One region of the Bacillus vallismortis genome, then DNA from elsewhere that is predicted to be linked to it. Evidence: a T-box and tRNA genes for the amino acid it is inferred to sense, from the RefSeq annotation. Region 1 holds a T-box; the other holds one or more tRNA genes.
What was found. The T-box of region 1 lies ahead of tyrS (tyrosine--tRNA ligase). A T-box ahead of a tRNA ligase gene usually reads a tRNA of that ligase, here a tRNA-Tyr.
Positions count from the first base shown of each region.

Region 2: it has a tRNA-Tyr gene. The T-box ahead of tyrS (tyrosine--tRNA ligase) is inferred to sense a tRNA for this amino acid. The anticodon was not compared.

Region 1 is NZ_CP026362.1:530,048-545,797, forward strand. Features, by position in the region: gene BV11031_RS02910 (DNA translocase FtsK) at 1-1,237, shown strand, start outside; gene murC (UDP-N-acetylmuramate--L-alanine ligase) at 1,488-2,786, shown strand; gene BV11031_RS02920 (DUF948 domain-containing protein) at 2,948-3,370, shown strand; gene BV11031_RS02925 (YtxH domain-containing protein) at 3,400-3,855, shown strand; gene ytxJ (bacillithiol system redox-active protein YtxJ) at 3,879-4,205, shown strand; one part of gene BV11031_RS02935 (IS3 family transposase) at 4,257-5,161, opposite strand; one part of gene BV11031_RS02935 (IS3 family transposase) at 5,161-5,605, opposite strand; gene BV11031_RS02940 (bifunctional 3-deoxy-7-phosphoheptulonate synthase/chorismate mutase) at 5,882-6,958, shown strand; gene ccpA (catabolite control protein A) at 7,232-8,236, shown strand; gene motP (flagellar motor protein MotP) at 8,300-9,118, shown strand; gene motS (flagellar motor protein MotS) at 9,108-9,836, shown strand; gene BV11031_RS02960 (acetoin utilization protein AcuC) at 9,847-11,013, opposite strand; gene BV11031_RS02965 (acetoin utilization AcuB family protein) at 11,010-11,654, opposite strand; gene acuA (acetoin utilization protein acetyltransferase AcuA) at 11,675-12,307, opposite strand; gene acsA (acetate--CoA ligase) at 12,467-14,185, shown strand; T-box leader at 14,240-14,477, shown strand; gene tyrS (tyrosine--tRNA ligase) at 14,527-15,750, shown strand, end outside.
Region 2 is NZ_CP026362.1:3,314,511-3,330,260, forward strand. Features, by position in the region: gene BV11031_RS17410 (NADH dehydrogenase subunit 5) at 1-365, opposite strand, end outside; gene BV11031_RS17415 (SDR family NAD(P)-dependent oxidoreductase) at 1,138-1,908, opposite strand; partial or broken gene BV11031_RS17420 (NADH:flavin oxidoreductase) at 2,103-3,247, opposite strand; gene glmS (glutamine--fructose-6-phosphate transaminase (isomerizing)) at 3,701-5,503, opposite strand; gene glmM (phosphoglucosamine mutase) at 5,935-7,281, opposite strand; gene cdaR (CdaA regulatory protein CdaR) at 7,300-8,745, opposite strand; gene cdaA (diadenylate cyclase CdaA) at 8,738-9,559, opposite strand; gene rsiW (anti-sigma-W factor RsiW) at 9,719-10,345, opposite strand; gene sigW (RNA polymerase sigma factor SigW) at 10,359-10,922, opposite strand; tRNA gene BV11031_RS17460 (tRNA-Gln) at 11,151-11,222, opposite strand; tRNA gene BV11031_RS17465 (tRNA-Tyr) at 11,227-11,311, opposite strand; tRNA gene BV11031_RS17470 (tRNA-Thr) at 11,334-11,406, opposite strand; tRNA gene BV11031_RS17475 (tRNA-Val) at 11,411-11,486, opposite strand; tRNA gene BV11031_RS17480 (tRNA-Glu) at 11,490-11,564, opposite strand; gene BV11031_RS17485 (2-thiouracil desulfurase family protein) at 11,746-12,201, shown strand; gene BV11031_RS17490 (GNAT family N-acetyltransferase) at 12,214-12,696, shown strand; gene murQ (N-acetylmuramic acid 6-phosphate etherase) at 12,805-13,722, shown strand; gene BV11031_RS17500 (MurR/RpiR family transcriptional regulator) at 13,736-14,587, shown strand; gene BV11031_RS17505 (PTS transporter subunit EIIC) at 14,613-15,750, shown strand, end outside.

The sequences.
Region 1 (15,750 bases):
CGAAGTGCACCCTGAGCCAGGCGTAAAAGTGAATAAAATCACCAACTTGTCTGATGATATTAAGCTCAGCCTGTCCGCAAAAGACATACGGATTGAAGCGCCGATTCCGGGGAAAAACACGATCGGAATTGAAGTTCCGAACCGCATGAGCAAGGTGGTTGATCTGCGCCAGATGATTCGAAGCTCAGCTTTCAGGACAAGCAAGTCACCGCTTACGGCAGCACTGGGATTGGATATCTCAGGAAATCCCGTCGTCATCGACTTAAAGAAAATGCCGCATGGCTTGATTGCCGGTGCTACGGGCTCGGGAAAAAGCGTATGCATCAATACTATTTTAGTCAGCCTGCTTTATAAAGCTGACCCGAGCGAGGTAAAGGTGCTGCTGATTGATCCGAAAATGGTAGAGCTGGCTCCTTACAATAAAATTCCTCACCTTGTCAGCCCGGTCATTACGGATGCTAAAGCGGCTACGGCTGCATTAAAATGGGTTGTTGAGGAAATGGAGCGGCGCTATGAATTATTTGCTCATTCCGGTGTCCGCGACATTGACCGCTTTAATCAATTAACGGCGGAACACCACACGGGCGAAAAGCTGCCGTATTTAGTGGTCGTTATTGATGAGCTTGCCGATTTGATGATGGTGGCTCCAAATGATGTCGAAGAGAGCATTGCGCGGATCGCCCAAAAAGCCAGAGCGTGCGGAATCCATCTGCTCGTCGCGACTCAGCGGCCGTCAGTCGATGTCATTACCGGTCTGATTAAGGCGAATATCCCGACGAGAATTGCATTCTCTGTCTCAAGCCAGGTTGATTCCCGTACGATCATTGACATAGCCGGAGCGGAAAAGCTTCTTGGAAAAGGCGATATGCTCTTTTTGGAAAACGGGTCGGGAAAACCTGTCCGCTTGCAAGGAAACTTTGTATCGGACCGCGAAATCGACCGCGTCGTTTCCCATGTCAGAAGTCAAATGCCGCCAACCTATTTATTTGAACAAGAAGAGCTGGTAAGACAAGGATCAGCCCTGAAAGAAGAGGATGAACTGTTTGACGAAGCGTGTGAGTTTGTGGTTGAGCAAAACAGCGCGAGCACTTCAAGCCTGCAAAGAAGATTCAGAATCGGATATAATCGCGCGGCAAGGCTGATTGATATGATGGAAGCGGAAGGCATGATCTCAGAGGCAAAAGGAAGCAAGCCTCGTGAGGTGCTGATCACAGCAAGTGATTTAATAAACGAATAATATAGGTTCATTTTCACACCAAACATGGTATGATAGTGTTTAGAGCATTTAACAGCTATGCCGCTTTACAGCAGATGGGCATAGACAAATCTTGATATCTAGGTTTAATCAGATAGAAATAACCGGATACTGAACATAACAAAACATATAAAAATACGCCGCAAAGGGTGGCTTTTCAGCCGCCGCGGTCGCAAATTGAAATGAGCGTCATATACTGGGGAACAGATAGACGTTTGTTGGAGGTACAATTATGACTGTTTATCATTTTGTTGGAATAAAAGGGACCGGTATGAGTCCGCTTGCCCAAATACTTCATGATAATGGATATACTGTCCAAGGATCGGATATCGAAAAATTTATTTTTACGCAAACAGCGCTTGAAAAAAGAAATATTACCGTTCTTCCTTTTAGCGCGGATAATATCAAACCGGACATGACAGTCATCGCCGGAAACGCATTCCCAGACACGCATCCAGAGATTGAAAAAGCCATGTCTGAAGGAATTCCGGTGATACGTTATCATAAGTTTTTAGGCGACTATATGAAAAAATTCACCAGTGTTGCCGTTACAGGCGCACACGGAAAAACGTCGACTACGGGTCTGCTGGCTCACGTGATCCGAAACGCAAAACCGACCTCTTTCTTAATCGGGGACGGAACAGGCCAGGGAAATGAAAACAGTGAATACTTTGTGTTTGAAGCGTGTGAATACCGCCGCCATTTCTTAAGCTATCAGCCTGACTACGCGATCATGACGAACATTGATTTTGACCACCCGGATTATTTCTCAAGCATTGACGATGTGTTTGACGCTTTTCAAGAGATGGCTCTTCAAGTCAACAAAGGCATTATTGCCTGCGGAGACGATGAGCATCTGCCGAAAATCCATGCAAACGTCCCGGTTGTGTATTACGGCACTGGGGAAGAAAATGATTTTCAAGCCAGAAACATCGTAAAAAGCACGGAAGGGACAACTTTCGATGTATTTGTCCGCAATACATTCTATGATACGTTTTATATTCCTGCGTACGGCCACCACAATGTATTAAACTCATTGGCGGTCATTGCGTTATGCCATTATGAAGAAATTGATTCCAGCATCATTAAGCACGCCCTCAAATCATTCGGCGGCGTCAAACGCAGATTCAATGAAAAGCAGCTCGGGGATCAAGTGCTGATTGATGATTACGCTCATCACCCGACAGAAATAAAAGTGACGATTGAGGCGGCAAGACAGAAATATCCTGATCGTGAAATCGTCGCGGTATTCCAGCCTCATACATTTACACGGACGCAGCAATTTCTTGATCAATTCGCAGAAAGCCTGAGCGGGGCTGATTGCGTGTATTTATGCGATATTTTCGGCTCAGCCCGGGAGAATGCAGGAAAGCTGACAATCGGCGACCTGCAGGGAAAAATTCATAATGCAAAACTCATTGAAGAAGATGATACATCTGTTTTAAAAGCTCATGAAAAAGCCGTTCTCATCTTTATGGGAGCTGGAGATATCCAAAAATATATGAGAGCCTATGAAAACGTCATGGCATAATAAAAAGCAGTGTTCTCACTGCTTTTTCTTTATCTGATGGATAAGCTTGTTAAAGGATTTTCTTACATAATAGAGAATACTATGTATACAGCCCAGTATACATGTTTATGATTTTAGAAAACGGGTAAACAGCAGTATATCCTGCAGCAAGGAGGTTTAAGATGATTATTATTCTTTATTTAAGCGTTGCCCTCATCGCAATCGCATTTCTCGTATTAGTGATCTACTTGTCCAAGACATTGAAGTCACTGCAGCTCACCCTAAAACATGTCGCATCCACTCTCGAAGGGCTGGAGGGACAAATGAAGGGCATCACAACTGAAACAGCCGAGCTTTTACATAAGACCAACCGCCTGGCTGAAGATATTCAGGAAAAATCAGAAAAGCTGAACACGGTCGTCCATGCTGTTCAAGGAGTGGGAACTTCTGTACAGCAGTTCAATACATCCATGAAACAGGCGGCGGGGTCTGTATCGGCATCAGTAAGAGAAAATCAAGACAAGATCAATCAAGTTGTCACATGGAGCCAAGCAGCGATGGAAATGTGGGAGAAATGGAAGCTAAGAAAAAAATCAACTCTCTAAGAGAAAAAACACTATGAGGAGGAATAATGATGAGCAAAGATGGAATTAATAGTAAAGATTTTTTAATCGGAACTTTAATCGGAGGAATCATCGGTGCCACTACCGCTCTTTTTCTAGCGCCAAAATCAGGAAAAGAACTTCGTGACGATCTAGGCAACCAAGCTGTTGCTTTGCGTGACAAAACGGACAAAATGACGGCGGATGCGAAAGAAAAAGGCACGCAATATGTCAGCATCGCAAAAGACAAAACATCGAACATCACGCAGCTTGTAGCGGATCAGTCAGGGCAAATCATGAACAAGGTGAAAGATTTAAGAGACCGTTCCAAATCTGCAACAAGCGATTCATCAACTGAAATGCAAGAAATGAGAGAAGAAGCGATGCAGGCGGCCGGCGAAACAAAAGACCAAGTCCGTCAAACGAAAGAAGATGTAAAAGACGAACTGAAAGATGCACAAAAACAGGCTGAGCATATCAACCGCTAAGCAGGGAAGGAAGATCTTGAGTCATGGCAAAACAGCTTATTCAATCTGAAGAAGAATTTAAACAGATTGCAGAACAGGAAGACACTTTCGTTTTCTTTAAACACAGTACCACATGCCCGATCAGCCAGGCAGCATTCCATGAGTTTGATGCCTTTGCAAGTCAGCATGAGGATGTGCCGGCTTACTATCTTCAAGTACAAGCAGCTCGCCCGCTGTCAAATTTCATCGCAGAAACATACGGCATAAGGCACGAAAGCCCTCAGGTTTTCGTCATCCAAAACGGTGAAGTAAAATGGCATACCTCACATTCACAAATTACAGAAGCGGCTATCAAGCAGCATTTGTCATAGAAAAAAGCGTCCAGATTGAAGTGATCCCCTAAAGTTAGACACGGGTTTTCATTAGGCAGTTTTTGAGGCATGAGTTCGGTATTGTACCGGACTCATGCCTTTTAGTTTTGCCTTTATTCGTTTTTGATTGTAGTAGTCAATATATAGTTCAAGTTCTTGCTTTAAGTGTTCGATACTTTCAAATTCTTTTAGGTACAGAAATTCAGACTTTAGGATGCCGAAGAAATTCTCGATCACTGCGTTATCGTAACAGTTGCCTTTTCGGGACATGCTTTGTGTAATCCCGCGTTCTTTTAAGGCTTGCCTATAATGCTTCATTTGGTAATGCCAGCCTTGGTCGGAATGCATAATGGGCTTGTCCCCATCTTTCAAATGCTTGAATGCCTGATCAAGCATCACCGAAACAAGAGAATAAACAGGCCTTAAACCAATCGTATAGGTAATGATCTCACCATTAAACAGATCTAATACGGGCGATACGTACAGCTTCTGCCCAAATAATTTGAACTCCGTCATGTCCGTGACCCATTTTTCATTTGGCTTTTCAGCTTTAAAGTTGCGCGCTAGAATGTTAGGCGCCACTTTGCCGTTTGTTCCTTTATATGAACGATATTTCTTCTTTCGAATCATACATTTTAGTCCGAGGGCTTTCATGATGCGCTGCACCTTCTTGTGATTGACCTTTCGTCCCCGATTCTTTAGTTCATCACGAATACGGCGGTATCCATACCGGCCTTGATGTTCTTTAAAAATAAGCTGAACCATCTTTTTTATGTCGGCATCTCGATCAGGGCGATCAAAATGCTTTACGCAGTAATAGTAGGTGCTGCGTGGGATACCTGCGAGCCTGAGAAGTGCTTTCACCGGATACTTATGCCTTAAATCATAGACTACTTGCGCTTTGTCTTGTTTGGTGATTGTTCTTTGTTTTGAACTAAGGCATTCAACTTTTTTAAATACTCATTCTCCATACGCAACCGTTCGTTTTCCGCCTGTAATGCTTCTATTGATCCTATAGCTGGTGCTTGCTTTCTTGTTTTCTTTTTCATGGACGGACGCCCCTTTTTCTTTGTTTTGAGGGCGTCTGCTCCTTGTGTTTGTACTACGTGCTGCCAGTTCCAAAGCGTTGAGTCAGAAGGCAAATTAAATATCGCAGCTGTTTCTAAGATAGACGTCCCATGTTCATTCATATAGTCAAGTACGTCTAGTTTATATTGGACTGGATAATTTGTATATGACTTTAAGAACGCTTTTTCACCGTGATATTGATATTTTCTCACCCAATATTGGAGTACCCTTTTATGCACTCCAATATGATTTGCGATCCCAAGCAAACTCTCGTTGCCGTTTATATAGCGTAAGACCGCGTTGATTTTTTCTTCGTTTTTAAATTTAGCCAAAAGAAAAAGCACCTCCAAATTTTAGACTGTGTCTAAAATTTGGGGTGCACTTCAGATTTAATCTGGCGCTTTTTTTTTGAAAAAACCCTTGAACATTGCCCTTACATCATGTAGGATAGCAACATAGATTACTTTATCACTTAAAAGCGTTTGGGTAATAAAGAGGAGTTTTTATAAAATTTTTTGTATTTCAGTATTTCCATTTGGAATTACTTATAGTAAGATGCATGATAACTACAAAATAAAAAATGAATGTGCAGGGAAAGGATGAAAAAAATGAGCAACACAGAGTTAGAGCTTTTAAGGCAGAAAGCAGACGAATTAAATCTGCAAATTTTAAAATTAATCAACGAACGCGGAAATGTTGTAAAAGAGATTGGTAAAGCGAAGGAAGCACAGGGTGTCAATCGATTTGACCCTGTCAGAGAACGCACAATGCTAAACAACATCATTGAAAACAATGACGGCCCGTTTGAAAATTCCACCATCCAGCACATTTTTAAAGAGATATTCAAAGCCGGTCTAGAGCTTCAGGAAGAAGACCACAGCAAAGCCCTCCTTGTCTCCCGCAAGAAAAAACCTGAAGATACAATTGTAGATATCAAAGGTGAAAAAGTCGGAGACGGCCAGCAAAGATTCATTGTCGGGCCATGTGCGGTAGAGAGCTACGAGCAGGTGGCTGAAGTGGCTGCGGCTGCGAAAAAACAAGGAATTAAGATTTTACGCGGAGGAGCCTTTAAGCCTCGTACGAGCCCTTACGATTTCCAAGGCCTTGGTGTTGAAGGCCTGCAAATTTTAAAACGTGTAGCGGACGAATTTGATCTGGCTGTGATCAGTGAAATCGTAACTCCGGCTCATATCGAAGAAGCACTGGACTACATTGATGTCATTCAAATCGGAGCGCGCAACATGCAAAACTTCGAATTGCTGAAAGCGGCCGGCGCAGTGAAAAAACCGGTGCTTCTGAAGCGCGGGCTTGCTGCAACGATTTCTGAATTCATCAATGCCGCTGAATACATCATGTCACAAGGAAACGACCAAATCATCCTTTGTGAGCGCGGGATCAGAACATACGAAACAGCAACGAGAAACACACTGGATATTTCCGCTGTACCGATTTTGAAACAAGAAACGCATTTGCCTGTTTTTGTTGATGTTACGCATTCAACTGGCCGCCGCGACCTCTTGCTTCCGACAGCTAAAGCCGCTTTAGCGATCGGTGCAGACGGCGTAATGGCTGAGGTTCACCCTGATCCGTCAGTCGCACTTTCTGACTCTGCGCAGCAAATGGCGATTCCTGAATTCGAAAACTGGCTGAATGAACTGAAACCAATGGTGAAAGTCAACGCATAATTACAATAAAAAAGGCCGCGGACGCGGCCTTTTTTTATGTTTTCTCGTTTATTTAGTTATAAAATCCAAGTATACGTTTTCATCAACTATAAAAACGTGTATAATTTCATGAGAAGTATTTAAATTTGATGAATAATGAAAAATAATGTAAACTACTGACTTACGCTTACAAAACATAAACGACATAAATTTGGACATTGTGACATTTCTCTACATAAAGTGTTTATGCTATAGATAAGGATAAGTGTATCCAGTAAAAGGAGTGGTTTTAGGATGAGCAATATTACGATCTACGATGTAGCGAGAGAAGCGAATGTAAGCATGGCAACCGTTTCCCGTGTCGTGAACGGCAACCCGAATGTAAAACCGACAACGCGGAAAAAAGTCTTGGAAGCCATTGAGCGTCTCGGCTACCGTCCAAACGCGGTGGCAAGAGGGCTGGCAAGCAAAAAAACAACAACTGTGGGTGTCATCATTCCCGATATCTCAAGCATTTTCTATTCAGAGCTTGCGCGCGGAATTGAAGATATCGCGACAATGTATAAATACAACATTATTTTGAGCAACTCCGACCAAAACATGGAGAAAGAGCTGCACCTGTTAAACACTATGCTCGGCAAACAAGTGGACGGCATCGTGTTTATGGGCGGGAACATTACGGACGAGCATGTTGCGGAATTTAAGCGTTCACCAGTGCCTATCGTACTTGCCGCTTCTGTTGAAGAGCAGGAGGAAACACCGTCAGTCGCGATCGATTACGAACAGGCGATTTATGATGCAGTGAAGCTTTTGGTTGATAAAGGACATACAGACATCGCATTCGTTTCCGGACCAATGACAGAACCAATCAACCGCTCGAAAAAACTCCAGGGCTACAAACGTGCGCTTCAAGAATCGAACCTTCCGTTTCATGAACAATTTGTCGCTGAAGGGGATTACACATACGATTCCGGGCTTGAAGCGCTGCAGCATTTGATGAGTCTGGACAACAAACCGACAGCCATTCTTTCCGCAACTGATGAAATGGCACTCGGCATTATCCATGCGGCTCAGGATCAAGGCTTATCCATTCCTGAGGATCTCGACATTATCGGCTTTGATAATACGAGATTAAGCCTCATGGTTCGCCCGCAGCTTTCAACAGTTGTTCAGCCGACATACGATATTGGCGCTGTTGCGATGAGACTGCTGACGAAGCTCATGAATAAAGAGCCGGTTGACGAGCATATTGTCGAACTGCCGCACCGCATAGAGCTAAGACAGTCAACCAAGTCATAAGAAAAACTAGAGAGCAAGCTTCACCTCTAAGGTGAATTCTTGCTTTTTTCATGGGGAGAAATGATGAAACGTTTTGATTATCTTACACCTGTTGGTTTTGTGTTAGGAACGATTATAATTGTAATCGGAATTATTTCGGGATCAGGAATAAGCGGTTTCCGCTCATTTCTTGATCTGACCTCTTTCTTCATCGTTACAGGAGGGCTCTGCGCCGCTGTCTTTATCAGCTTTCCGCCGAGAGAGCTGAGAAAAGCGCCCTCTGTGCTAAAGCAGGCATTTATCCGCCAGGAAGACAATGTGAAAGATCTCGTAAAAACCTTTGTCTCTCTTTCAGATCACGCCCGAAAACAGGGGCTTTTATCATTGGATGATCAGGCCCGGGAAATTAAGGATCCATTCCTGAAAAAAGGGCTGCTTTTAGCAATTGACGGCTGGGATGAAGAAACGATTCGGCTCGTCATGGATTCAGAGATCGCGGCAATGGAGGAACGGCATCGCAAAGGACGGCGTGTGTTTGAAAAAGCGGGGGAATTCGCTCCGGCATGGGGAATGATCGGAACACTCGTCGGGCTCGTGCTGATGCTTAAAAACTTAAATGACCCGCACATGCTTGGACCGAATATGGCCGTTGCGCTTCTGACAACCTTATACGGTTCACTGCTGGCAAACATGGTGTTCAACCCGATTGCGGCCAAGCTCGAAGAAAAAACAGAAAGTGAAATCTTCATCAAGCAGGTCATGGTTGAAGGCATAATCGGAATCCAATCCGGAAAAAACCCTCGCAACCTTGAAAGCCAGCTTGTCGTTTTCAGCTCCCGGGAAGAATGGCGGAAGCAGCCAAATCAAGCAAAAGCAAAAAAGGGATCTGTACATGAAGCTTAGAAGGGAACGTTTTGAAAAAAGGAATGGCAGCGGAAAAAAAAGACAACCTTCATCCAGCTGGATTGTCACTTTTTCGGACCTCATCACTTTGATCCTTGTGTTCTTTATTTTACTTTTTTCCATGTCCCAAATCGATCTCCAAAAATTTAAAGCGGCCGTCCAATCGATCCAAAAGGAAGGCGGCGGGATCCAGCCAGACCAAGCGTCCATAGTAAAAAAGGACACAGACCCGGCCGATGCAAAGAAGCAAAAAGATCAGCAGGACCAGCTTCTTAAGAAAGTAAATACATATATAGAAGACCACCATCTGAAGGCCCAAATGACAGCCAAACGGGATGAACGCGGTGTCGTGCTCGTTCTGCAGGAGTCTGTGCTGTTTGAATCAGGTGAGGCCAAGGTGCTGAAAAACGCTGAAGCACTTCTTCACCATATTGCCACTTTTCTGAAAACCATTCCAAATGACATTCAGGTGGAGGGGCATACAGACAGCCGAAATATTTCGACCTACCGTTATCCGTCGAACTGGGAACTCTCAGCAGCACGCGCGAGCGGAGTCATTCAATACTTCACATCAAAGGAGACACTTCCCTCAACGCGCTTTATCGCTGTTGGTTATGCGGATACAAAACCTGTAAAGGATAACAAGACAAACGAACACATGAAGGAAAACCGGCGTGTGGAAATTGTCATCAAAAAAACAAAAACGACCTCTTCTTGAAGGTCGTTTTTTACTTCATTCTTTGCTGTTGCTCAGATCGTATTGCATATAAAGTTTTGCTGACGGTTTGGGCATTTTTTTCTGTGATTTCAGGCTTGCGGGGAATCGGAGGATATAAATCGGGCGGATCGCTCCAGCTGGACGGAAGGGTGACAGGGCATTGTTTTTGCCATTTCGCGATCCATTCAGTCGGAATCTCTCGCCCTGGCTCAATTCCCTTCATTTCAAGCCATATTCTGGCCCAGGCACGGGGGACGACTCGCCATATATCATATCCGCCGCCTCCGACTGCAATCCATTTCCCTCCGCAATATTGATGCGCTAACGTGTGAGCAAGCCGGGGAATTTCTTCATAGATGCTGATGGTTGCGGATAAATGCGTTAGCGGGTCATAGTAATGGGCATCGGCACCGTTTTGGCTGATAATCACATCTGGCTGAAAATATGCGGCCACTTCAGAAGCTGCTGTCCGATACGCTTCAAGAAAAGAATCATCCTCTGTAAAAGCGTCAAGCGGGATATTAAAGGAATAGCCATATCCTTTTCCGCTGCCTTTTTCCTGGATCTGGCCGGTTCCGGGGAATAAATACCTTCCTGTTTCATGGATGGACAGCGTGCATACGCCCGGGTTATCGTAAAACGTAAATTGCACACCGTCCCCGTGGTGGGCATCGGTATCAATATAAAGCACCCTGGCTTTGTATTTTTTCTGGATATATTGGATGGCCACAGCACTGTCGTTATAAATGCAAAATCCTGAAGCTCTACCCCGAAAACCGTGATGAAGGCCTCCTCCAAGGTTGGCGGCATGCAGGGCTTGTCCTGACATCACCCAGTCTGCGGCCGTTAAGGTGCCGCCGACTAAGAGTGATGCCGCTTCGTGCATGCCGGCAAAGACAGGTGTATCTTCTGTGCCGAGCCCATAGTTTTCTCCTTCTTCTGCGGGAAGCTTGCAGGCGCCCGCAAGCTTGACCGCCTGAATGTAATCGTCTGTGTGGACAAGGGCAAGCTCGTCTTCTGACGCGAGTCTGGGACTGATAATGTCACCTTCGTCAAAGGCATTGATCGTCTTAAGCAAATCGTATGTTAACAGAACCCGCTGCTGATTAAAAGGATGTTCCTGATGAAACATATAGGTTTGATACGATGGAGAATAGATAAATACACTGTCTCTCATAGCAAATCCCTTTGCTCTGACGGCCATATGACGTGATGCCGATTTCTTTGTAATGCCTGCAAAAACGGCAGCGGATTCATCATTTTTACACGGAAGACAAGCACTTTTACACCGGGATCATCATGCGGATAGACAAGCACACTTAATATTTTCACTTGCAGGTCTTGGCAAAGGCTGCTGATCTCCGTGAGGCTTTTGGTGATGTCGTTTACTTTTATTTCGATTTGCGATCCCGGCTGGTCAGCGCCTGTCAATTTGACAAACGTCCGCAGCAAATCGGTCTTTGTCAAAATGCCTACTAATTTTTGATGCTGCACCACTGGCAGACAGCCGATGCCATGTTCATAGAACACAGCAGATATTTCTTCGACAAAATCTAACGGGTGGGCGCAAACGACATCTGTTTTCATAATTGAATCTACGCTTCGCGTGAGAAATCGGCTTCGTTTGCTTTCTTCAAATATACTCGGGCTGGCCTGTTTCAAGTCTCTGTCTGTCATCATGCCGATCACATGGCGGTCGGCATCTATAACAGGCAGGTGCCTGATATGGAATTCCTTCAGTTTGCATATTGCGGTTTCAAGTGTATCGGTCTTCGTTAACGTAATGACATCCCTTTTCATGATCTGCTCAACAATCATTATTTTTTCCCCTTTGTCAGTTAATACATAAAGCGATGATAAAAACGGAGCCTATCGAATTGTTCAATTGATTCTTGGCTGACGTTTTTTCCGATGCGTGCCATCAGGCAGTTTGCGGGGTGGGAGCTGATCTCCGGCTCATCCGTGGCAAACCAGACCAATCCTCCCGCATTCATCATCTTCTCCATGAGCTTTCTGTATTCCCACACATCTTTTTTCATCCCTTTTAAATCCCAATGCCAGTAATATTCCGTCGTCATCACGATATAGTTTTCCATTTGTTCATCCATCATGCTGACAGTCAGAAGCGTCTTTCCGACAGAACATCCCCGATAGGCCGGCGCCACCTCGATGGCCCCAAGCTCTAGCAAATCCTCCATATTTCCTTCAGACCATCTTTCGAGCGGGTCGGGATATAAATACGTCACATAACCGATAATGGTTTGGCCGTCTCTGGCGATGATAATGCGTCCTTCGGGTAGGCCCGCAATGTCAACTAACGCTTCATGCTGCTCGCGGGGCGGGCGAAATGCGGTTAAATCGTTATGAAACTCGTAACCTGCCAGATCTTCTGGAGAGACAGGCCCTTCTATCAGTAAGGAGCCGGTTGCTGTTTTGATGTTTGCTGAATGGTATGTTTTATGATGTTCCACTGATCCACCGTCCCATCAATTCTTATCAAAATATGTGCCTTCTTTAAGAATAACAAATTATAAAGCGTTTTCAATATGGTTTATATTTTAAAAATTGAGAACAATATGAATATATACTATAATAAATGTGACAACTTCAGCAAAGGGGGATGTTTGGGCATGAATTTGAAAGCGTTACCAGCAACAGAGGGGGATCATCATTTAAAAAATTATGAAGAAACGTACCGGCATTTTGATTGGGCCGAGGCAGAGAAACATTTCTCCTGGCATGAGACAGGGAAACTGAATGCGGCGTATGAAGCGATTGACCGGCATGCCGAATCGTTTCGAAAAAACAAAGTAGCGCTTTATTATAAAGACGCAAATCGGGATGAAAAATACACATTTAAAGAAATGAAGGAAGAATCAAACAGAGCCGGGAATGTGCTGAAACGGTATGGAAATGTGGAAAAAGGGGACCGCGTTTTTATTTTTATGCCGAGATCACCCGAGCTTTATTTTATTATGCTTGGCGCTATCAAGATTGGCGCCATCGCAGGGCCGCTCTTTGAAGCATTTATGGAGGGGGCGGTGAAGGACCGGCTTGAAAACAGCGAGGCGAAGGTGGTTGTCACGACGCCTGAGCTGCTGGAAAGAATACCGGCTGACAAACTGCCTCACTTACAGCATATATTCGTAGTCGGCGGAGAGGCTGAAAGCGGCGCAAACGTCATCAATTACGATGAAGCAGCAAAACAGGAGAGCCCAAGACTTGATATCGAATGGATGGACAAAAAAGACGGCTACCTGCTTCACTATACATCGGGTTCTACCGGAACGCCAAAGGGTGTGCTGCATGTCCATGAAGCGATGGTTCAGCAATATCAGACAGGGAAGTGGGTCCTTGATTTAAAGGAAGAAGACATTTACTGGTGCACAGCTGATCCGGGCTGGGTGACGGGTACAGTATACGGCATTTTCGCGCCATGGCTGAACGGAGCGACAAATGTCATCGTCGGCGGACGTTTCAGCCCGGAAAGCTGGTACGGAACGATTGAGCAGCTTGGCGTCAACGTTTGGTACAGCGCGCCGACCGCTTTTCGAATGCTGATGGGAGCGGGAGATGAGATGGCTGCGAAATATGATTTAACCTCACTTCGGCACGTGCTCAGTGTCGGTGAGCCGTTAAATCCGGAAGTGATCAGATGGGGGCATAAAGTCTTTAACAAACGAATTCATGATACGTGGTGGATGACAGAAACGGGCAGCCAGCTCATCTGCAACTATCCTTGCATGGATATCAAACCGGGTTCAATGGGTAAGCCGATTCCTGGTGTAGAGGCGGCGATCGTTGACAATCAGGGCAATGAGCTTCCACCGTACCGAATGGGCAATCTCGCCATTAAAAAGGGCTGGCCTTCCATGATGCATACCATTTGGAATAACCCTGAAAAGTATGAATCGTATTTCATGCCTGGCGGCTGGTATGTATCTGGGGATTCTGCTTACATGGATGATGAGGGGTATTTCTGGTTCCAAGGAAGAGTTGATGACGTCATTATGACCTCCGGTGAACGTGTCGGCCCATTTGAAGTGGAAAGCAAGCTTGTCGAACATCAGGCCATTGCAGAAGCAGGCGTAATCGGGAAGCCTGATCCGGTGCGGGGAGAAATCATTAAAGCCTTTATCGCACTCAGAGAAGGCTATGAGCCGTCCGATAAACTGAAAGAAGAGATCCGCCAATTTGTAAAGCAGGGTCTTGCTGCCCATGCGGCTCCGCGTGAAATTGAATTTAAAGATAAGCTGCCGAAAACCCGAAGCGGAAAGATCATGAGACGGGTGCTGAAGGCATGGGAGCTTAACCTTCCGGCCGGAGATCTGTCAACGATGGAGGATTAAAAGGCGGCGTTGACACGGGATTTTATTTATGTTAAAAATGATATAGCTTCATATGAAAAGGTAAAGATTGAGACAAGTAGAATATCCTCACGTTGCAGAGAGCTGATGGCCGGTGAAAATCAGCACAGACGGATATATCGAATACACTCATGAACCGCTTTTGCAAACAAAGCCGTCGAGGCTTTCAGTAGTGAAAGAACGGATCTGATCCGTTATCAGGCAAAGTGATAAGACGAATGTTTGGCGTTCTCTTATTAGTAGGGTGGTACCGCGATAATCAATCGTCCCTTCGTGTAAACGAAGGGGCGTTTTTTATTTTATTAAAAAAGGAGCTTTAATCTATGACAAACTTACTTGAAGACTTATCCTTCCGTGGATTGATTCAGCAAATGACGGATGAAGAAGGGTTAAATAAACAGCTGAATGAAGAAAAAATCCGCCTGTACTCAGGCTTTGATCCGACAGCAGACAGCTTGCACATCGGACACTTGCTGCCTATACTAACACTGCGCCGTTTCCAGCTTGCGGGTCATCATCCGATTGCGCTTGTGGGCGGGGCGACGGGTCTCATCGGCGATCCGAGCGGAAAAAAAGCGGAGCGTACATTAAACACTGCTGACATCGTATCCGAATGGTCACAAAGCATCAAAAACCAGCTGTCCAGATTTCTGGATTTTGACGCAACAGAAAACCCTGCTGTCATTGCGAACAACTTTGACTGGATCGGCAAAATGAATGTGATCGACTTCCTGCGTGACGTCGGCAAAAACTTCGGCATCAATTACATGCTGGCAAAAGACACGGTCAGCTCGAGAATTGAATCCGGCATTTCATACACGGAATTCAGCTACATGATTCTTCAATCGTATGATTTCTTAAATCTGTACAGAGAGAAAAACTGTAAGCTGCAAATCGGCGGGAGCGATCAGTGGGGCAATATCACAGCGGGCCTTGAACTGATCAGAAAATCAGAGGAAGAAGGGGCAAAAGCGTTTGGCCTTACCATTCCGCTTGTCACAAAAGCAGACGGCACGAAGTTTGGGAAAACGGAAGGCGGCGCGATTTGGCTTGATAAGGAAAAAACATCGCCGTATGAATTCTATCAATTCTGGATCAACACAGATGACCGTGACGTTGTCAAATACTTAAAATACTTCACGTTCCTATCAAAAGAGGAAATTGAAGCATATGCTGAGAAAACAGAAACGGCGCCTGAAAAGCGTGAAGCGCAAAAACGTCTCGCGGAAGAAGTGACAGCACTCGTTCACGGACGTGAGGCGCTGGAGCAAGCCATCAACATCTCCCAAGCATTGTTCAGCGGAAATATTAAAGAGCTTTCTGCCCAAGATGTAAAAGTCGGCTTTAAGGATGTCCCTTCCATGGAAGCTGACAGCAGCCAACAGCTTTCTCTTGTAGATGTATTGGTGCAATCTACATTGTCTCCTTCTAAACGCCAAGCCCGTGAAGACATTCAAAACGGGGCTGTTTACATTAACGGCGAACGCCAGACGGAAATCAATTATCTCTTATCGGCTGCTGACCGTATCGAAGATCAATTTACGGTT
Region 2 (15,750 bases), 1.5 Mb from region 1:
AGATCACCACTTAACCATGCAATCGAAGCAGCACCTGTCGTGAAAGTGAAAAGCGGAAAATATTTTCGATAAGATCGATCCCCCATTAAGTAACGTACAGAAAAACGCTGAATGATTAGACCAATTGCCAAAACAAAGAATGCCATTAACCAAGCTAAGGAATCTAAGTGCCAAGGGCCAAGAGTTCCACCCACACTGCGATTGGCAAGAATCACTAAGGAAACCAACGGCGGCAAAGCCAAGATACCAATATGAATGCGAACATAACTCAAAGGTACGCGTGGATGTAAAAAAACTAGTCCACTTATCCCAGAAGCAATAAGCATAATAAAAAATAATGTTAATAATGATGACGAAACGAACATTTCTAACTTCTCCCTTTTTAAATGTCGATATTGTTCAAAAGACCTTTATATCAGATCATATTTTTCTATCATGTATTACAACTTTTATTATTCTCTATTTTTTCCCAATAAAAAAACCGACAACTTCAAGATTCAATGATGATGTTAGTCATTGAATCTTGAAAATTGTCGGCTTCACTTCAACTAACTTCAGCCGAAGTTTTTTGAAGAGCTACCTTATTATTGGTCATTTTCTATATGCTATGTTTTCATTTCCTCTAAAGGAATTATCGTTACGATTTTAATGTAGTTCGTTGATTATAGATTAAATCGATTAATGTTATTCTTCCCTTTTTATATTAGAATACTTTTTCATCCCGTCAAGATTAAAAGTTAATATTAAAAGAATGCTAAAGACCTAATGATCCAAAAGGGCAAAAATAAACATCTATACCGATTAATTTAGTTATGTATAAGATATGATAAAATTGAAACATTGTCAACACAAACTCATACTCTTATTAATTGATGATTGGAACAGGAAAGAAGGTTTACATCCTCTTTCCCTTTGGAATGATATCCTGAGTTTTTAACTAAAGCTTGTCTTAATTTTTTAGAAACCCAAGAAAAAATATATACATAACCGACCGGTCAAATAATGTATACAGTTCCTGCTTATAGCCTTTTTGATACACAATTATTTCGATAACAGCTAGTCCAACCGATAGATAGAATTCTCGTGTATAAGCATTCACTTCGCTATAATAAAAACACGCCTAGCCATTCTTTGGCGTTAAAACGCATAATTAGTTACTCCACCGTCAATAAAAAGATTTTGACCAGTAATATAACTTGCATGATCAGAACAAAACATGACAACAGGAGCAATAACTTCTTCTAATTGACCAAGGCGTTTCATCGGTGTCCTGCTTTCTAATAGACTTCGGAATTCCTCGTTTTCTAACGCTTTTGCATTTAATGATGTTTTAAAAAACCAAGGGCTTATCGCATTAACCGTAATTCCTTGTGTTGCCCACTCATTTGCCATTTGGCGAGTTAATTGAACGACACCTGCTTTGCTTGGTCCGTATGGTGTTCCCGATGATAACGTCAATGTAGATGCCACTGAGGCTACATTTATGACTCTTCCTGAATTTTGTTTCATCATATATCTTCCAACGGCTTTGGACATCAAGAAAACTGACTTAAAGTTAACGTCCATGACTTTATCCCAGTTTTCTTCTGATAAATCAAATGTTGTTTCACGGACACTAATCCCCGCATTATTAACTAAAATATCAAGATGTCCAAAATGCTCATACGCCGTGCTCACGGTATCATTCACAGCCTCTGCATCAGTAACATCACAAACCAATGCTAGTGTTTTACGACCTGTGTTTTTAGATATTTCATTTGCCGCATTATTCACTTCTTCTTCTGTTCGAGCAACTAGGACAACATCTGCTCCAGCGTTAGCCAAACCTTCAGCAAGTGTTCTTCCAATACCTCTCCCAGCTCCTGTAATGATGGCTGCTTTGCCACTTAAGTCAAACATTTCGTTCATCTTATTCTCCTCTCCCTTATTTTTTTCTTTTTATGCGCCTTCACTCATTCTTACCCATTAACTCAGAAGTTAAAGAATCTCGACTGATTATCTGTCCCAACTGCATAGGCTCTTTCTTTTAAAATCGCCTGATTTTCATCATATCTTGTTCGAAGCGGATCGGAAGGATATTAAATAAAGCCGATGTCTATCGTTTATTCGAATCCTTCTGTTTCAAATTCTTTAATTTTAGCATTCGGGCTTAATACTTTCTCAGGCTGGAACTCTGCTATACGCTCCCCGTTTTTCACTTTTTCTACCCAGTCATGGTTCGCTAGGGCACCTTTACCTAAAGTAATTACATCCGCCTCCCCTTTTTCAATAATTTCTCTAGCCTTGGCAGGATCCTCAAGATGACCATTGGCAATTACGGGCAAGTTACTATATGTTTTTGCTAAACGAGCCATTGAGGACCCACCATCACCAAAAGCTGAGTCGGTTGCAGTCGTCCCTTCCCCTTCCGGAAATGCTGGTTGCCATGCTTCATATTCCGTGACATGGATAAAATCGAGACCAGCTTGGCCTAACTGACCAAAGATTATTTCAGCATCCTTATCTTTACCCTGCCATTTGTGTGTGTAGCATTCACTTTCCCTTGTGAAATTCGGATCCCAACGGTGAAATCCTGTCCAACAGCTTCCCGAACAGCTTTTGAGACTTCCACCAGTAAACGCACACGATTTTCAGCAGAACCGCCATATTCATCTGTACGATGATTGGTGTAATCTGTTAGGAATTGATCTAATAAATAACCATTCGCTCCATGAATTTCAACCCCATCAAAACCAGCTGTTTTGGCTTTTTTAGCCGCATTGACAAATCCCTTGATCACTTCTGTTATGTCTTCTTTTGTCACTTCTCTTGGTATCGAGAATGGCCCTTTACCTCCATAAAACTCCATCTGTTCTCCTTTTGGCTGAACAGAAGAAGGCGCAATCGTTTCATTCACAAAACGATTTCCTTGTGACAGTGCCCCTGCGTGCATGAGCTGCGCAAATATTCTAGCTCCAGCTCGGTGAACAGAATCCACCACTTTCTTCCATGCTTTTACTTGTTCTTCGTAGACAATACCAGGCTGATTCAAATATCCTTGACTATACTGATCATCCGGATAAATTCCTTCTGTAATAATCAGCCCAAACCCGCCACGGGCAAATGATGTATAATACGAAACCATTTGTTCGGTTGCATACCCATCCGGCGTGGCGCTCGTACGTGTCATTGGGGCTACGCCTACCCGATTGTCTATTGATGTACTACCTAAAGTCACTTTTTCAAACAACAAGTCTTTATTACTCATAAGTCAAACTCCTTCTTCGTTAAATCATTTAGTATCGGTCATTAACGCAAGTTAGCCTCCCATTACTATTCGTTGTTTTTGTTTATTTGATTCATCTTTTAAGAATGTTCTAGCGTTTCTTCTGTATTCGTATCGATAAAATGTCTAAAATAGCAGCGGTTTTTGTTTTTTTATTGTTTGTATCTTGCTTAAACTTGGTAGGTAGGTCGACCTTAATTACTTTAGGGGAATGTAGACTCCGACAAAGTTACAGAGAGGGAGGAGAAATGCCAACGGAACCATTTACTGTACATTCATAGCTTCTTCGTTTTCCGTATTGTTATATAATTTTCTTCAAAGGAACCATCTTTTTAGCAATGGAAAAGTAGCTATACAATTAAGTAAAAGCTCAAAACAGTTCATTCTAGCAGAAAAAACCCCTTTGGGCTTATAACCAAAGGGGTTAAACATTTATTACTCCACAGTAACACTCTTCGCAAGGTTACGAGGCTTATCAACATCACAGCCGCGATGCAGTGCAGCATAGTAAGCGATCAGCTGCAGTGGAACAACAGAAACCAACGGAGCAAGCGCTGGATTTACTTCCGGAAGTACGAATCTGTCATCCGCATCGTCTAGGCCTTTCAGTGAGATGATGCATGTGTTTGCTCCGCGAGCGGCAACTTCTTTGACGTTTCCGCGGATACTTAGGTTTACGTGCTCTTGTGTTGCCAGTGCGATTACTGGTGTACCTTGCTCGATCAAGGCAATCGTCCCGTGCTTCAGCTCTCCGCCGGCAAAGCCTTCTGCCTGGATGTAAGAAATCTCTTTCAGCTTCAGTGAGCCTTCAACACATACGAAGTAGTCAAGGCCGCGTCCAATGAAGAAAGCGTTTCTGGATACAGTCAGGTATTCACGGGCGATCATTTCCATTTCGTCTTTCTGGTCGCAAAGGGCTTCCATTGCATTCGCCGCGATACCGAGTTCTTGAACGAGGTCAAATCCGATATCAATGCCGTTTTTCTCAGCAGCTACAGATGCCAGAACCGCAAGAACTGCGATTTGTGCAGTGTATGCTTTCGTTGACGCAACAGCGATTTCAGGGCCCGCATGAAGCAGCAATGTGTAATCAGCTTCACGAGAAAGCGTTGATCCCGGTACGTTTGTGATTGTCAGCGCTTTGTGCCCGAGCGCTTTGACTTGGACAAGAACCGCGCGGCTGTCTGCTGTTTCTCCGCTTTGAGAAAGGAAAATAAAGAGCGGTTTCTTAGACAGAAGCGGCATGTTGTAAGAGAATTCACTCGCTACATGCACTTCAACCGGCACGTTTGCCCACATTTCAATATATTGTTTACCGACAAGTCCTGCATGGTAGCTTGTTCCGCAGCCAATGATATAGATGCGGTCCGCTTCCGCTACCGCGGCAGCGATATCGCCAGGCACTGACAGTTTGCCGTTTTCATCTTGGTACGTTTGGATGATTTTGCGCATGACAACAGGCTGCTCATCCGTTTCTTTCAACATGTAGTGAGGGTACGTGCCTTTTTCGATATCACTGGCATCCAGCTCAGCGATATAAGAAGCACGTGTAATGACGTCACCATCAAGATTCTTGATGACAACTTGATCATCAGTGACGATGACCATTTCTTTATCCATCAGCTCTACGTATTCATTGGTTACTTGAAGCATCGCCATCGCATCAGATGCTACAACGTTGAATGTATCTCCAAGACCGACTAATAGAGGGCTTTTGTTTTTCGCTACAAAAATCGTTTCTCTGTTTTCGTTGTCGAATAAAGCAATTGCATAAGAGCCTTTTAACAGTGTAAGTGTTTTGCGGAACGCTTCTTCTGTTTCAAGTCCTCCGTTTACAAATTGCTCGATTACTTGAACAACTACCTCTGTATCGGTGTCACTTTTGAGCTCAACATCTTGCAAATACTCTTGTTTCAGCTGAACATAGTTCTCGATCACGCCGTTATGAACAAGTGTAAAGCGGCCCAGTGCGCTTTGATGCGGGTGAGCGTTCAGATAGCTTGGTTCGCCGTGCGTTGCCCAGCGAGTATGGCCAATTCCAGCTTTCGCTTCTGCATTGGCATCCACAACTTCACGAAGATCAGCAATGCGTCCTTTTTCTTTGAACACATGGACTCCCTGTTCGTTGGCAACAGCGATACCCGCAGAGTCATATCCGCGGTACTCAAGCTTTTCTAACCCTTTCAACAAAATTTCCTTCGCATCAAGCTGACCGATATAACCTACGATTCCACACATATTTTTCTTCCTCCTAAGATTGTAAAAGGAGACGAAGAAAGTCAAATTTCAAGGGGACTTTCAATCGTCCCCTCCTACATGTTTTTGGAAGATCATGTAATTTCTCTTTGTTCAAGGAGTCACCCCCTTGGTTTGAAGAAATCCTTACGGCTGTGATCTGCATAGTCAGCCGGGAGGCATCCGCCGAAAATTCGATAACCTCCATCCTCGTCAACTAAGCCTTTTTTCGGGCGCTTAGTCCGGGCGCTATCATTATAAGTGAAGCAATTATCCCGTCTTTTCTTCCTCAGAGAAAATAAAAACAAGACAAGCTTGATTTTACAGCATGTGCCATGAACGGTCAATTGTTTTTTAAACAACTTTCCCACATGTCTCACAATTATCATATGTAAACCTCGCTTGTCTTGTTCGCTCTCTGATGATAGACTTCGTTACTCCAATCCCATTTCTGACCGCACAACTTCAGCAATGCGATTCACATACTCATCGCACAGCTCCTTCGTCTTCGCTTCAGCCATAACGCGCACGAGCGGTTCAGTGCCTGAAGGGCGCACCAAAATCCGGCCGTCTCCATTCATTTCTTTTTCAACTTCAGAAATAACAGCTTTTACTTTATCGTTTTCTTCGACTTTATATTTATCAGTTACTCTTACATTGACTAACAGCTGCGGGAACTTCTGCATTTCAGCCGCAAGCTCTGACAGCGGCTTGCCTGTCGCCTTCAATGTGTTCATCAGCATAATAGCTGACAATAATCCGTCCCCTGTCGTGTTGTAATCAAGGAAAATCAGATGTCCTGACTGCTCTCCGCCGACATTATAGCCGTCATTTTTCATCGCTTCCACTACATAGCGGTCACCGACAGCTGTCTGTACGCTTTTGATGCCTTCTTGTTCAAGCGCCTTATAAAAACCAAGGTTGCTCATCACAGTTGAAACGACTGTATCATCCTTTAAACGGCCCTCTGATTTCAAGTATTTTGAGCATATGTACATGATTTGGTCGCCGTCAACGATATTTCCTTTTTCATCGACAGCGATCAGGCGGTCACCATCACCGTCAAATGCAAGACCAAGATCGGCGTTTTTCTCTTTGACAAACGCGCTGAGCGCTTCTGGATGTGTCGATCCGACGCCGTCATTAATATTTAATCCGTTCGGAGATGTTCCCATAGTTGAAACATCTGCATCTAAATCCGCAAACAGGTGTGTCGCCAAGGACGATGTTGCGCCATGGGCACAGTCAAGCGCCACATGAATGCCTGTGAAATCTTCATCAGCTGTCTGTTTTAAGAATTGCAGATATTTTTGGCCGCCTTCAAAATAGTCATTTACAAGCCCTAGATCAGCTCCAACCGGTCTTGGCAGCTTATCCTCCGGTTCGTCCATCAGGCCTTCAATTTCAGCCTCCTGTTCATCAGAAAGCTTAAATCCGTCTCCCCCAAAGAACTTGATGCCATTATCCTGTACTGGGTTATGAGAAGCAGAAATCATGACGCCTGCCTCTGCATCCATCGCTTTTGTTAAATAGGATACACCAGGTGTAGAAATGACACCCAGACGCATGACTTCTGCGCCAATAGATAAAAGTCCGGCGACAAGGGCCCCCTCCAGCATATGGCCGGAGATCCGTGTATCGCGGCCTATCAGTACTTTTGGACGTTGTTTATCTTTTGTCAGCACATACCCGCCGAAACGCCCGACTTTAAAGGCCAGCTCAGGTGTAAGCTCACTATTGGCGACACCTCTTACACCATCTGTTCCAAAATACTTGCCCATTTTATAATCGCTCCTTTTTTATTCTGATGAGGATTGTGAATCCGCAGCGGATTCGTCCTCATCCTGATCTTGGTTTTGGTCTTTATTTACGTCTTGTTTTTGATCATTGCTGTTTTTATTACTGTTCGTTGTATCTTCTTGCTGATTTTGATCATTCGTTTGTTTATCTGTGCCATCCTGGTTCCCTGATGTATTGCTGTTGTCATGAGTTGATGTATTGCTTTTTTTAGACGTCAGCTTGATTTTGGCGCTTTTTTGCCCCAAGGACCAGGTTACATTCTGAGGCCCGTTTACTTCAAGCTTCACGCTATGCTCCCCGTCATCTAAATCTGATACATTCACATACAATTCTATATCTGATTTTTTCAGCTTTTTTATATTGCCGGGAGAACCTTTAGCCGTCACGTCTATGGCTTGCGATTCAGGCTCAAGAAATTCAATGGTTTGCGAGCTGTTCAGCCCTACAGTCTTTATAGGGACATTTTCAAAATTCTGGTCCGCTTCACTATCAACCTCTATATGCAACGTCACCTTTGACGGCGAGATTTTTTTGACGCCGTCGGGAAGCGGAATATCTGCCTCGATATCTGAATCCTTGTTGATTTTGCTTAAATCTAAGCTGACGCCGTCAATAAATTCAAGAGAATCCAACACATCCTGCGAGCCGTAAACCGTTACCTCACTGGGGCTGGATTCAATATTCGCTATGCTGACACCGTCAGGAAGGCTTCCTGTCCGTTCAATTTTAAAGGGCACTTTTTTACTTGGGCTTGTCACCGGAACGGTAATCTTGATGACCGAGGGCTCCACGTCCACAGGAAGCGCGTTTCCATCTTTATCATAGACAGTCACTTTCGCTTCCTTTTCGATCGTTTCATCTGCTTTTTCCAGATTCACCGAAGCTTTCACAAGAGAAATATGATCAATCACATCTTTAGATCCGGTGATCTGCACATTTTTCGGGCTGACAATCGGCTGCTCCGGAGAATAGCCTTTTTTCATCTTGCTTTTATTATAATACTCCACTTCTACAGGAAAGCTTTTGGTCGTTCGTTCTTGAATTGTAACTGTCGTAACCGATGGATTAATCGAGATTGTGAGTCCATCCGACACGTTTTTGGCCTTAAGCTCGACCTTATGTGTGCCGGTTTTCAAGTCCTCCATGTCGGCATATATTTCAAAGTTCTTTGTCTGTCTGGCCTTTTTCACGGCGCTTGTCGAACCTTTTATTGTGACATTCACTGTTTGCGGAACACCTGTCACGACGTAGTTTTCATCATCGTAATACGCTTTAACCGGAATGTCGGTCAGTGTTGCCTCATCAATCGTTGATGTCGGAAAAAAAGATTCACCTGGTTTTTTCGGAGTCGGTGCTTGATTGCTGTTAACCGCCACATAAAGCAAGAGCGCGAAAAGCAGAGCAATGATTTTTACAGCCCAGCGGTTGTTTAAGAATTTATCCATTTTTCTTGCCCCTCCAATACCAGCGGTTAGAAGAAGTGTCTCTGGTGTTTTTCTTAAACTCGGCTTCAAGCATTTCTTTCAGCGCTTCTTCAGTCAGTTCTCTGTGAAGGTCGCCGTTCTTTGCCACACTGACGCCGCCGGTCTCTTCCGACACAATAATCGTCAAACTGTCTGTCACTTCACTGATGCCGACAGCCGCTCTATGCCGCGTGCCCAGTTCTTTTGAAATAAACGGGCTTTCAGAAAGCGGCAGATAACAGGCGGCAGCGGCAATTTCATTATTCTTCATAATCACCGCACCGTCATGCAGCGGAGTGTTCGGAATAAAAATATTGATCAGCAGCTCGGAGCTGACTTTGGCATTCAATGGGATGCCAGTCTCTATATAATCGCCCATTCCAGTGTCCCGCTCAATGGTCAGCAGGGCTCCTATACGGCGTTTCGCCATATAATTGATCGCCTTTGTGATGGCCTCAATCGTTTTCTGTTGCGCTTCCTCCACAGGCGTGCCGCTCCTTGAGAAAAAGCGGCCGCGGCCAAGCTGCTCAAGCGCTCTTCTCAGCTCAGGCTGAAAAATAATAATGATTGCTAAAAATCCCCATGTTATCGCTTGGTCCATCAGCCATTGAAGCGTACCGAGGCCCAAATATTGGCTTGCCATACGAACAAGCACGATCACGACAATTCCTTTTAACAGCTGAACCGCTTTCGTGCCGCGTATGACCATAATAAGCTTATATATCACATACCAAACAAGGAGAATATCAACGGCATTGCCGAGGTACTGCAAAAAAGGGATATCCTCAAAAGCCATTTCCTCGTCCTCCAAGATTTCAGTCATTTCGTATTTTGTGTTTAACGTGTTACGCATATGTACTTAACATAGCGAGCCCATTATACCACATTTCGATTTGGCAAGTGAAATGCGCCAGCTCTTTCAGCCCGTAAAAAAAGAGCAAAGCGGCGACACGCTTTACTCTTTGTCATTCGGTTTTAATGCATTGAGTACACTTTTCCCCGTGGACTTCAATTTGTACCATGTCCAGTCGAATAATTGATTGATTTCATCAATCTGACCGGTGACTTGTCCAGCAGAGGCCATATACTTTTCGCCATTTACAACGGTTACATCCCCGTCTATTTTGCCTTTAATAATGAGCTTGCCGTTTTTGACAGTCACATCACCTTTGACCGTCTCACCTTCAGGTACGATTACAGTATGATTCTGCACCACAAGATTCGGCTGCTTGGACACGCTGAAGTTATGGTCATTATGCCAGCTGTTTAAAAACCCCCCGCCCATCAAAATGATGAATACCGCAGCAGCTGCGATAACAGGATGGGTTCTGAACCATCTTTTCACAGAAGCTCTTTTCTTCTCCTTAGGCAATTTCGCCATGACATTAGCGGTAAAATCCGCAGGGGCTTCGACATGCGATGTGCTCCGCACGAGCGCTATAGATTTTTCCATCTCATAAAAATGCTTTCTGCATTTCTCGCATGTCTCAAGATGTTCATTTAATACGCGTTCATCTTTCGGAAGGATATCTCCATCAAGATGCATATGCATAAGCTGCACAATTTGTTCAGGACAGCTCATTTCATCACCCCACTTAAAGATCCCTTAATTGTTTTCGAAGAGCCTCTCTCCCTCTGTGAATCCGCGTTTTCACAGTCCCCACAGGAATGTTCAGAATCTCGCCGATTTCAATTAATGAGAGTTCGTCAATATACTTTAATACGATTACTGTTCTGTATTTGTCAGGAAGCTTTAAAATTTTCTGTTGAATCGTGTTTGATAGCTCCAGCGACACTATTGCATCTTCTGGCAAAACTCCGTCTGCGGCGATTTGTGAATACATGGTCAAGCCTTCCGTACCAGCCACCTCTGCATCGAGGTAATAATCCGGCTTCTTTTTGCGAATGCGGTCAATCGTCAAATTGGTCGCAATTCGATAAAGCCAAGTTGAAAATTTCCGGTTCGTATCAAAACTGTCGATATTAACGTACGCCCTGATGAAAGCCTCCTGTGCAATATCCTCCGCCTCATGCACATTGCCGAGCATACGGTAGCAAAGCTGATAAATTTTATCCTTGTAAATATCAACGATGTCCGCAAATGCATTTTGGTCGCCTTTTTTGACTTGCTTAATTCTCTTTTTAATCATCATTTCCATATTTATCTAACCTCTGCCTTCACCGGTCTGTATGTATACGAGCTTCGTTTGAAAAGGTTTCAATTTTTTATAAAATAAGTTTAACAAATTTTTGGCAGGGTGTAGATGGTAATTCGCCAATAAACTACCTTAACATATGATTAAAATTATTATACAGACTGAACAGTTAGAAGTTGGAATAATCATCACAAAAGAAAAAAGACACCTTTTGGTCAAAGGTGTCTGTGACTGGGCTAGCTGGATTCGAACCAACGCATGACGGAGTCAAAGTCCGTTGCCTTACCGCTTGGCTATAGCCCAATAATGGTGGAGGGGGGCAGATTCGAACTGCCGAACCCTGAGGGAGCGGATTTACAGTCCGCCGCGTTTAGCCACTTCGCTACCCCTCCACATAAAATTTTGAAAAAACAGTGCCGGCAAGAGGACTTGAACCCCCAACCTACTGATTACAAGTCAGTTGCTCTACCAATTGAGCTACACCGGCAAGATGGTGGAGGATGACGGGCTCGAACCGCCGACCCTCTGCTTGTAAGGCAGATGCTCTCCCAGCTGAGCTAATCCTCCAAATGGTGACCCGTACGGGATTCGAACCCGTGTTACCGCCGTGAAAGGGCGGTGTCTTAACCGCTTGACCAACGGGCCGTTTGTGTTCTCGTCGAGCTGACAAAAGTTATTATATACAGGTTGACCTCCATTTGTAAAGAGAAAAATTGAATTTTTTATTTTCAAACTTTTTAACCCCTTTTTTAAGTGAAAAAGCCTACCAACATTAGTCATTTATTTTATGATAGAAATAAGCGAATCCGAGGGAGGAGTAACCAAAATGATTCTAGTCAGTTCTTGTCTTGGCGGCATTGAATGCAGATACAACGGCTCTCACGCCGCATCAGAGAAAATCAGAAAACTAGTCGATGAAAAGAAAGCAGTCATGGCTTGCCCTGAGCTTCTCGGCGGCTTCTGCACGCCCCGTGAGCCTGCAGAAATCATCGGAGGCACTGGCGAGGATGTACTCAATGGAACCGCGAAAATCATGACGGCTTCAGGAGAAGATGTAACAGAATTATATATGAAAGGCGCCGCTAAAACATTAGCTTACGCAAGAGAAATCAATGCTTCTGCCGTCATATTAAAAGAAAACAGTCCGTCATGCGGAAGCAATTTTATTTATAATGGCACATTCTCTGGCAGAAAAATCGCCGGCAGGGGAGTGACCGCCGCACTATTAATACAAGCAGGCTACCGCGTCATTTCAGAAAATCAGCTAGACGACATATTGTAAGGAGGCCGCTACATGACTCTAGACATATCTTTATCATTCTATAAACCTGAACATTTGCAGGAACTTCAATCATTCACGTTAAACAACGATGACAAACGCTTTACCTCTCTTCCCAAAGAGGTGCTGACTCAGACCTTAGGCGTAAAAGACCGATATCCGGTTGTCATTCTAAAAAACGATCTGCCGGTCGGCTTTTTCATTCTATATACGTCAAAAGAAACGCTTGCTCCCTATACTAACAATCCATTTGCTTTACTGCTCAGTTCCCTGTCAGTAAACGCTGCACATCATGGAAAAGGCTATGCAAAAAAAGCAATGCTTCAGCTACCCTCGTTTGTGAGCGGTTATTTTCCATGGTGTGATGAAATCATTTTGGCCGTCAATTACCTAAACACACGCGCAAAACAACTTTACATGAAAAGCGGATTCCTGGATAAAGGAAGGAGGAGAATCGGGCCGCTAGGAGAACAGCTGATTCTTCATTATTTCTTATAGTCTCAGATGAAATAAAATTTCAAAAATAAAAAACAGAGTTGAAATACAATGACAGAAATGAATATACTGAATATTGAAATACATTATATTGAAACAGGGGGCATCCTCATGTCAGAACCATTAAACCTTCACCGTCTCACAACGGAATCACGCAATAGCCAAACAGCTGACATCCATAAAGCAAACACACTCGGCATCCTCAAAATGATCAACAACGAAGATTTGAAAGTCGCAGCCGCCGTTCAGCAGGTTCTCCCCAAAATCAAAACAGCTGTAGACTGCGCCTGCGACTCGTTTCAAAATGGGGCCCGGCTCATATACACAGGCGCCGGCACAAGCGGCAGACTCGGTGTCATGGATGCTGTTGAATGTCCTCCCACCTTTAGCGTAAGCCCAGATCAGGTCATTGGAATCATGGCTGGAGGCTCCGAAGCATTTTTGCAGGCAGCAGAGGGCATTGAAGACAGTGAAGAAGCAGGAGCCGAAGATTTAAAAAACATACAGCTTACATCAAACGATACCGTCATTGCCATCGCAGCAAGCGGCCGCACACCTTATGCCGCAGGCGCCCTCACATACGCCCGTAAAGTCGGAGCACATACCATCGCCCTTACCAGTAATGAAAATTCCGCCATCAGCAAGGAAGCTGATCACAGCATTGAGGTTGTCGTCGGACCTGAGGCTATAACCGGATCAACACGTATGAAAGCCGCATCTGCTCATAAAATGATTCTAAACATGATATCCACCGCTGTCATGGTCAAAATCGGCAAGGTTTACGAAAACTTGATGGTAGACGTCAACGTCAGCAACAAAAAACTAAAAGAACGCGCCATCAGCATCATCCAAAGCCTTACAAATGCTTCATACGACACAGCCAGACAAACTCTGGAACAAGCCGATCATCACGTCAAAACGGCAATCGTCATGCTCAAAACAAGCACAGATCAGGAGCAAGCTAAAATATTACTAGATGAAGCAAACGGTTTTATAGACAAAGCTATCGAAAATCACCATTCAGGATAAGGAGAGAACGAGCATGGCAACAGGCGGTATAGCGATCATCCAATCAATGAAGCACAAGCTCCCTCCATCGGAGCGTAAACTTGCGGATTACATCCTAACTCATCCCCACAAAGCAATCGAAAGCACTGTCAGCGAAATCAGCGTCTTAGCCAATTCAAGTGACGCTGCCGTCATCAGGCTCTGCAAATCACTCGGACTAAAGGGCTTTCAAGATTTAAAAATGAGAGTGGCAGGCGATCTGGCAAAGCCTGCTACTCAAGGCTACCGGGACATTTCGCCCCACGAACCGCTGTCCTCCATTTCTGAAAAAGCGGCCGGCAATGCCATCCAGGCCATTCAGGATACTTCAGACCTGATGGACTACAAAAAGCTGGAACAAGCGGTGTCTCTGCTTCTCAAAGCTCATACCGTGCATTTTATCGGCCTCGGGGCTTCCGGCATTGTCGCTAAGGACGCCCAGCAAAAGTGGCTTCGGATTCATAAACAAGCAACCGCGTTCACAGACACTCACCTTGTGGCATCATTAATCGCAAATGCAGATAAGGATGATATCGCATTCGCCATTTCGTTTTCAGGAGAGACCCAGGAAATCATTGAATTGCTCACGATGGCTAAGAAAAAAGGCATCAAAACGATCAGCCTCACACAATTCAGTCAGACATCCGTCTCCGCGCTGGCTGATGTCCCATTGCACACAGCATATTCCAACGAAGCCCTGATTCGAAGTGCAGCCACTTCCTCCCGCCTCGCCCAGCTTTTTATGATTGATGTTTTGTTTTTAGGCATGGCGGCTGAGCGGTACGAAGAAACAACCGGCTATATCGATAAAACAAGAGCAGCCATACAATCTTTGAGAAAAAAATAAGGCAGCTAGAAGAGGAGGGGTTTTGATGAGCAAAGAAAAGAACTACCATCATCTCGCAAAGAAAATCCTTGAGCTATGCGGAGGAACGGGCAATATTTCCTCGTATACGCATTGCATGACGCGTCTGCGTATTACGCCTTACGACAAAAGCAAAGCAGATGCCCATGCTTTAAGAGAGCTTGACGGCGTATTGGGTGTCGTTGAAGCTGAAACCTTACAAATCATTCTCGGAACCGGAGTCGTCAATCATGTCTCAGCCGCTTTCTCGAAGCTCGTGTCAGCTGGAGAAGGTGTGGACGTCAAAGATGCAGCAGCCAAAAAGAAAGCCGACATAAACCGAAAAAACGCCACTCCTTTTAAACGTTTCTTACGTAAAATGGCCAGCATCTTCATCCCTCTTATTCCCGCACTCGTCGCTTCCGGTTTAATTACCGGGATTACCAAGGCAATCATTCAAGCCGGCTGGCTCTCTGCAGAATCACAAGTCGCTGTTATCCTGACAGTCATCGGCTCAGGGTTGTTCACTTATCTCGGCATTCTTGTCGGCATTAACGCATCGAAAGAATTTGGCGGGACACCCGCTCTTGGAGCTCTGGCAGGGATCTTGATTATGAATCCGGAGATCGCAAAGATCAGTTTATTCGGAGAACAGCTTCTTCCGGGCAGGGGAGGTCTGATCGGAGTTCTTTTCGCAGCCATATTCATTGCTTACACTGAACAAAGTATCCGCCGTTTTATTCCTCAATCACTTGATATCATTGTCACCCCAACCGTTTCACTGTTAATCACCGGAATCGTAACATATGTCGTATTTATGCCTTTAGGCGGCTTCATTTCTGATGCTATTACAGACGGTCTTCTGTCCATCTTGGATATCGGCGGCATCGCTGCAGGCTTTATTCTGGGCGCTACCTTTCTTCCCCTCGTCGTGACCGGACTGCATCAAGGCTTGACGCCTGTGCACATGGAACTGATCCATTCAATCGGAAATGATCCTCTGCTCCCTATTTTGGCTATGGGAGGCGCGGGACAGGTAGGCGCGGCCTTTGCCATCTTTGTCAAAACGAAAAAAACAACATTGAGAAAAGCGATCGCCGGAGGACTGCCTTCGGGGCTGCTCGGCATTGGTGAACCGCTGATCTTCGGGGTCACGCTGCCACTTG